One region of the Pseudoalteromonas sp. SR41-1 genome, then DNA from elsewhere that is predicted to be linked to it. Evidence: predicted binding sites of a transcription regulator. Region 1 holds the regulator's gene; the other holds the start of a gene.

The links. Region 1 encodes NrdR, which represses ribonucleotide reductase genes. Its sites were predicted from a motif close to AAACACNANATNTNGTGTTT; they were not measured.
Region 2: a site for NrdR is predicted at 1,363-1,382, ahead of nrdA (class 1a ribonucleoside-diphosphate reductase subunit alpha). Genes of this name have one in related genera too.

Annotation. Positions count from the first base shown of each region.
Region 1 covers NZ_JACJEK010000011.1:147,067-150,492, forward strand. The annotation lists gene glyA (serine hydroxymethyltransferase) at 1-988, shown strand, start outside; gene nrdR (transcriptional regulator NrdR) at 1,404-1,853, shown strand; gene ribD (bifunctional diaminohydroxyphosphoribosylaminopyrimidine deaminase/5-amino-6-(5-phosphoribosylamino)uracil reductase RibD) at 1,856-2,989, shown strand; gene H5118_RS11675 (riboflavin synthase) at 3,006-3,426, shown strand, end outside.
Region 2 covers NZ_JACJEK010000028.1:26,843-30,268, forward strand. The annotation lists gene ubiG (bifunctional 2-polyprenyl-6-hydroxyphenol methylase/3-demethylubiquinol 3-O-methyltransferase UbiG) at 1-413, shown strand, start outside; gene H5118_RS18990 (HAD family hydrolase) at 413-1,093, shown strand; gene nrdA (class 1a ribonucleoside-diphosphate reductase subunit alpha) at 1,502-3,426, shown strand, end outside.

The sequences.
Region 1 (3,426 bases):
CGCAAACGTACAACCACATGCTGGTTCGCAAGCTAATGCTGCTGTTTTTCTAGCGCTATTAGAAGCAGGCGACACTGTACTTGGTATGAGCTTAGCTCATGGTGGTCACTTAACTCACGGATCACACGTAAGCTTCTCTGGTAAGCTTTACAATGCAATTCAATACGGACTAGATGAAACAACGGGCGAAATTGATTACGCACAGGTTGAAGCACTAGCACTTGAGCATAAACCAAAAATGATTATTGGTGGTTTCTCAGCGTACTCAGGTATTGTTGATTGGGCTAAATTCCGTGAAATTGCTGACAAAGTAGGTGCTTACCTGTTTGTTGATATGGCTCACGTTGCAGGTTTAATTGCGGCAGGCGTTTACCCAAGCCCAGTTCCTCATGCACATGTTGTAACTACAACTACGCATAAAACACTTGCTGGTCCTCGTGGTGGTTTAATTATCTCTGCATGTGGCGATGAAGCAATCTATAAAAAGCTTAACAGCGCAGTTTTCCCTGGTGGCCAAGGTGGTCCTTTATGTCATGTTATTGCAGCAAAAGCAGTGGCATTTAAAGAAGCGCTTCAACCAGAATTTAAAGTATACCAAACACAAGTTGTTAAAAACGCAAAAGCAATGGTTGCTGTAATGCAAGAGCGCGGCTACAAAATCGTATCTGACAAAACTGAAAACCACTTATTCCTACTCGATTTAATCGATAAAGATATTACTGGTAAAGATGCAGACGCAGCCCTTGGTAACGCTAACATCACAGTTAATAAAAACTCAGTGCCAAACGATCCACGTTCTCCGTTTGTAACATCTGGTTTGCGTATTGGTTCTCCTGCAATCACTCGTCGTGGTTTCAAAGAAGAAGAATCAAAAGAGCTTGCTGGCTGGATTTGTGACGTACTAGATAACATCACTGATGAATCTGTACAGGCGCAAGTTAAAGAAAAAGTAAAAGCAATTTGTGCAAAATTACCTGTTTACGCTTAATTGCATAAGCAGCAGTAATTTAGATCACATAGGCTAGGGGCCTGTTTATCTTTCGAGGTTTAATTTGCAGTAGCATGTTTGGTTTTTAGGCAAGGCAGAGTCTATGTAGTGTGGTTACTCCACACAAATAGGCGATAACGCAGCATAAATGCCAAACATGCACTGCCCTCGGGTTCGTCCTAGGGGCGATTTACTCTTTGTTGCCTACATGGATGTAGGTAAGGGGCGTGAGCAGGACGCGGAAGCTTTGCTCGGTTTTTACTTAGCCCACTAGGTTACAAACCTCGCGCCGCGATTAAATCACCCATAGATAGAACAAATTTAATCCTGAAAGGTCAACAGGCCCTATTTTTTTGCTAAGATAAAAGACCGCTATTTAGCGGTCTTTTTTGTTTTAAAACGGAAGTACCGAGCTATGCATTGTCCATTTTGTACCGCAAAAGATACTAAAGTTATTGACTCACGCCTTGTTGGTGGAGGCCATCAAGTTCGCAGGCGCCGTGAGTGCAACGACTGCCATGAGCGCTTTACTACATTTGAAGGCGCTGAACTGGTTATGCCTCGTGTTATTAAACAAGACGGCAGCCGCGAACCATTTAACGAAGATAAATTATTAAATGGCTTAAATCGCGCACTCGAAAAACGCCCAGTGAGCACAGAGCAAGTAGACGAAGTTGTGAATATAATAAAATCGCAGTTGCGTGCTACAGGCGAGCGAGAAATTTCAAGCCATTTGGTTGGTGAATGCATTATGGAAGCCCTCAAAAAGCTCGATAAAGTAGCGTATGTAAGATTTGCCTCTGTTTATCGCTCGTTTGAAGATATACGCGAATTTGGCGAAGAAATTGCCCGCTTAGGGGAGTAACAATGCAAAGCCAAGTTCCTTTTACTGAACATGATGAAATGTATATGGCACGCGCCATAGAACTTGCCAAAAAAGGCCGCTTTACTACCACACCTAACCCTAATGTTGGCTGTGTTTTAGTTAAAAATAATCAAATAATTGGTGAGGGTTTTCATCAATTAGCAGGTCAAGGCCATGCAGAAGTAAATGCACTGGCTGTCGCTGGAAAAAATGCACAAGGTGCAACGGCTTATGTAACGCTTGAACCGTGTAGTCATTATGGCCGTACGCCACCGTGCGCCGAAGGCTTAAAAGCTGCCGGTGTGGTAAAAGTAATTGCTGCTATGGTTGATACAAACCCACAAGTTGCTGGCAAAGGCCTTAAAATACTGAGCGACGCGGGTATTGACGTTGCTTACGGGTTACTCGAATCACAAGCTCGCGCACTTAACGTTGGCTTTTTTAAGCGTATGGAACAAGGCTTACCTTATGTGATTTGCAAAATGGCAGCGAGTATTGATGGTAAAACGGCGCTTAAAAATGGGCAAAGTAAGTGGATCACAAGTCCTGCTGCTCGACAAGACGTACAATTATACCGAGCGAAAAGCTGCGCTATTTTAACCGGTGCCGATACAGTGCTAGTAGACGATGCTAAACTTAATGTGCGACTAAGTGAGCTGCCTTGCACACTGCCTACTGATTTGCCGCTTCGCCAGCCCGTGCGTGTTATAATTGACTCTCAAAACCGTTTAACACCTGACCTTGCTTTATTTGAAATCCAAAGTGATGTAATAATATTTACGACTAAGGTTGATAAATCATTGCAATGGCCGCATTTTGTAAAGCATATTGAAGTCAGTGAAAGTAACGGTAAAGTTGATTTACAAGCCGTTTTAGAAAAACTTGGGCAACTGCAGTTTAATAATGTTTGGCTTGAAGCTGGCGCAACACTTGCTGGTAAAATGACAGAGCTTAATTTAGTTGACGAGTTTGTTTTTTATTTAGCGCCTAAACTAATGGGCCATGATGCAAAAAGTTTAGTTAATTTTCCTGAATTGACGAGTATGCAAAACACCGTTGATTTAACATTTAATGAATGTGCGCGCATTGGTGACGATTTACGTATCACCGCGTCAAAACTCATTAAAATCACTTAATAAAAAGAGTAGTGCTATGTTTACTGGGATAATAGAAGCCACAGGCAAAATTGCTTTATTACAAAAAAAACAAGGCGACTTAGCCATTCGTATCCAAAGTACTGATCTTGATATGACAGACGTAAAGTTAGGTGACAGCATTGCAACTAATGGTGTTTGCTTAACTGTAGTTGATAAACATATTGATGGTTTTAGTGCGGATTTATCTAATGAGACGATTAGTTTGACCGGTTTTGCTCACTATGCTTTAGGACAAACGGTGAATCTTGAAAAAGCCATGCAACCTGTTTCTCGTTTAGGCGGTCATTTAGTGTCTGGCCATGTTGATGGTATCGCAACAATTACAAGTATTACAGCAAACGCCAGAGCAACAGAATATTGGCTTACAACTGACGAAAATTTAATGAAATACATTCCTTACAAAGGTTCGGTATGTA
Region 2 (3,426 bases), on a different contig from region 1:
TAGATTACATAAAAGTGCCAGCAGAAGAGTTTGCATCGCAACACCCAGAGCGCTTTGATGTAATAACCTGTATGGAAATGCTTGAGCACGTTCCCGACCCAGCATCTATCATTCATGCCGTAGCTGCACTTGCCAAACCAGGCGCAGACGTGTTTTTTTCAACCCTAAACAAAACACCTAAAGCATATTTATACGCTATTGTTGGCGCTGAAAAGCTTTTAAAAATGGTGCCTGAAGGTACACACGACCATAAAAAGTTTATAAAACCTGCGCAGCTCATTGCTTGGGCAGAGCAAGCGGGTTTAAAAGTTCGTGCAAGTACAGGCCTTTCTTATAATCCACTATCAAAGCAATATACGCTCAATAGTGACGTTAGCGTAAATTACATACTGTACTTTGAGAAGTTAGCTTAATGGCTACCTCTCAGGCCCCCCTCCCCCTTATTGAGTACGATGCATTTTTATTTGATTTAGACGGCACTCTACTCGACACCGCTGATGATTTAGGTGCGGCTTTAAATGCAGTTCTCATTAATAATAAAATAGAGCCTGTTAGTAGTGACATATACCGTCCTGCGGCATCTAACGGCGCAGGCGCATTATTAGAGGCTGGTTTTAAAGAGTTATGGGACACACAACCTCAAAGCGAGCTTATTAAGCAATTAGTTGACGAATACGCTGCAAACATAGCAAATCACACGCATTGCTTCAGTGGTGTTGAATCGTTGCTTATTGCCCTTGATCAGAAAAAGATCAAATGGGGGATCATGACTAACAAACCAGGGTTTTTAACTGACCCTTTAGTGGCAGCAATTCCCGCATTGAAAAATGCTAGTGTAGTAATAAGTGGCGACACCTTAGCTGAAGCTAAGCCATCACCTTTACCACTGCTACATTGTGCAAAGCTTATGCAAGTAGAACCAAGCCGTTGTTTATACATTGGTGATGCACAGCGAGACATACAAGCAGGCAAAGCCGCAGGTATGCGCACAGCAACGGCACTTTGGGGTTACATACCAAGTATTGATGAAGCCAACAGCTGGAATGCTGATTTTAACTGGCAAAGCCCAATTGATGGTTTTAACCATATATAGTGCCATGTTAATTAATAAACACTATATATTGTGATTGTGTTAGTTTTTACGCAAAGCTTGCTGATAAAAAAAGCAGTCAAAATTTATTTTTAAAATGCGTAAATTTAGCAGATCATTAGTTGATTTTTGCATATTTCAACTTAAATGATTGTTCGAAGGTGAGTATCTACTAACACAAATACGTTATCCCGAAGTTATCCACAAATAGGGGCAATTATGTCCCTTGCAAAACAACTCAGACCACACTATCTTGTGATCTCTAAATTGAACAACACCAGATATTGTGGCCAAATGTTATTCAATTAAATTCGCAAATATGGCGAAACTTATAATAAATGAGTATATACCTTGCCCCGGCGAGGTATAAAGCATTGGTCAAAATACATAATTCCCAAGGAATACAGACAAATGAACCAACAGTTATCTGTAAGCAAACGTGACGGGCGTAAAGAGCCTCTTGATCTGGATAAGATCCATCGCGTTATTGAGTGGGCCGCCGAAGGTTTAAACAACGTTTCGGTTTCGCAAGTTGAATTAAAGTCGCACATTCAGTTTTACGACGGTATTCGTACTAAAGACATTCACGAAACCATCATTAAAGCAGCAGCGGATCAGATTTCAAAAGAATCGCCTGATTACCAATACTTAGCTGCACGTTTAGCTGTATTCCATTTACGTAAAAAAGCGTACGGTCAATTTGAGCCACCACGTTTATTTGACCACGTAACAAAAATGGTTGGCGATAAACGCTACGATGCTCATTTACTAGTAGATTACACAGAGCAAGAGTTAGATGAGCTTGATGCATACCTTGATCATTCTCGCGATCTTAACTTTAGCTACGCTGCTGTAAAGCAACTTGAAGGTAAGTACCTCGTTCAAAACCGTGTATCGGGTGAAATATACGAAAGTGCACAGTTTTTATATATTTTAGTTGCGGCAAGCTTATTTTCAGATTACCCACGTGAAACACGTACTGATTACATTAAACGTTTTTACGATGCAGTATCTTTATTTAAAATATCTCTACCAACGCCAATTATGTCGGGTGTACGTACGCCTACTCGCCAGTTTAGCTCGTGTGTATTGATTGAATGTGGCGACAGCCTTGATTCAATCAATGCAACGTCGTCAGCTATTGTTAAATACGTTTCACAACGTGCGGGAATTGGTATTAATGCAGGTCGAATTCGTGCGCTAGGTAGCCATATTCGTAACGGCGAAGCGTATCACACAGGTTGTATCCCTTTTTATAAGCACTTTCAAACAGCGGTTAAAAGTTGTTCACAAGGTGGTGTACGTGGCGGCGCAGCAACATTATTCTACCCGCTTTGGCATTTAGAAGTAGAGAACCTACTTGTACTTAAAAATAACCGTGGTGTAGATGACAACCGCGTTCGCCACCTAGATTACGGCGTACAGTTTAATAAATTAATGTACTCTCGTTTAATTAAAGATGATTACATTACATTATTTAGCCCATCAGATGTGCCTGGCCTTTATGATGCATTTTTTGAAGACCAAGCTGAGTTTGACGCACTTTACGTTAAATACGAACAAGACGAGTCTATTCGTAAAAAACGCATTAAAGCCATTGAGCTTTTCTCTATGTTTGCGCAAGAGCGTGCAAGTACTGGTCGTATTTATTTACAAAATGTGGATCACTGTAATACACACAGCCCATTTATTTCTAAAGTTGCGCCAATTCGCCAATCTAACTTATGTTTAGAAATTGCATTGCCAACTAAGCCACTTAATAACGTGAATGACGAAGAAGGCGAAATTGCCCTTTGTACACTTTCTGCGTTTAACCTAGGTGCAATAGAGTCACTTGATGAGCTTGAAGAGCTAGCTGAACTTGCAGTACGCGCACTTGATAACTTACTTGATTTCCAAGACTACCCTGTACCGGCTGCTAAAAATGCAACTATGGGTCGTCGTACACTAGGAATAGGCGTAATTAACTACGCATACTACCTAGCTAAAAACGGTAAACGTTATTCTGATGGCAGCGCTAATGCATTAACACATAAAACCTTTGAAGCTATTCAATATTACTTAATGAAAGCATCAAACGAGCTTGCTAAAGAGCGTGGCGCATGTCCTAAGTTTAACGAAACAACGTATTCACAAGGTATTATGCCAACAGATACGTACAAACGTGATTTAGATAAAATTTGTGATGAGCCACTTCATCTTGATTGGGATACACTACGTGCAAGTATTAAAGAGCACGGTATGCGTAACTCAACACTAAGTGCATTAATGCCATCAGAAACATCGTCGCAAATCTCTAACGCAACTAACGGTATTGAGCCACCACGTGGACATAT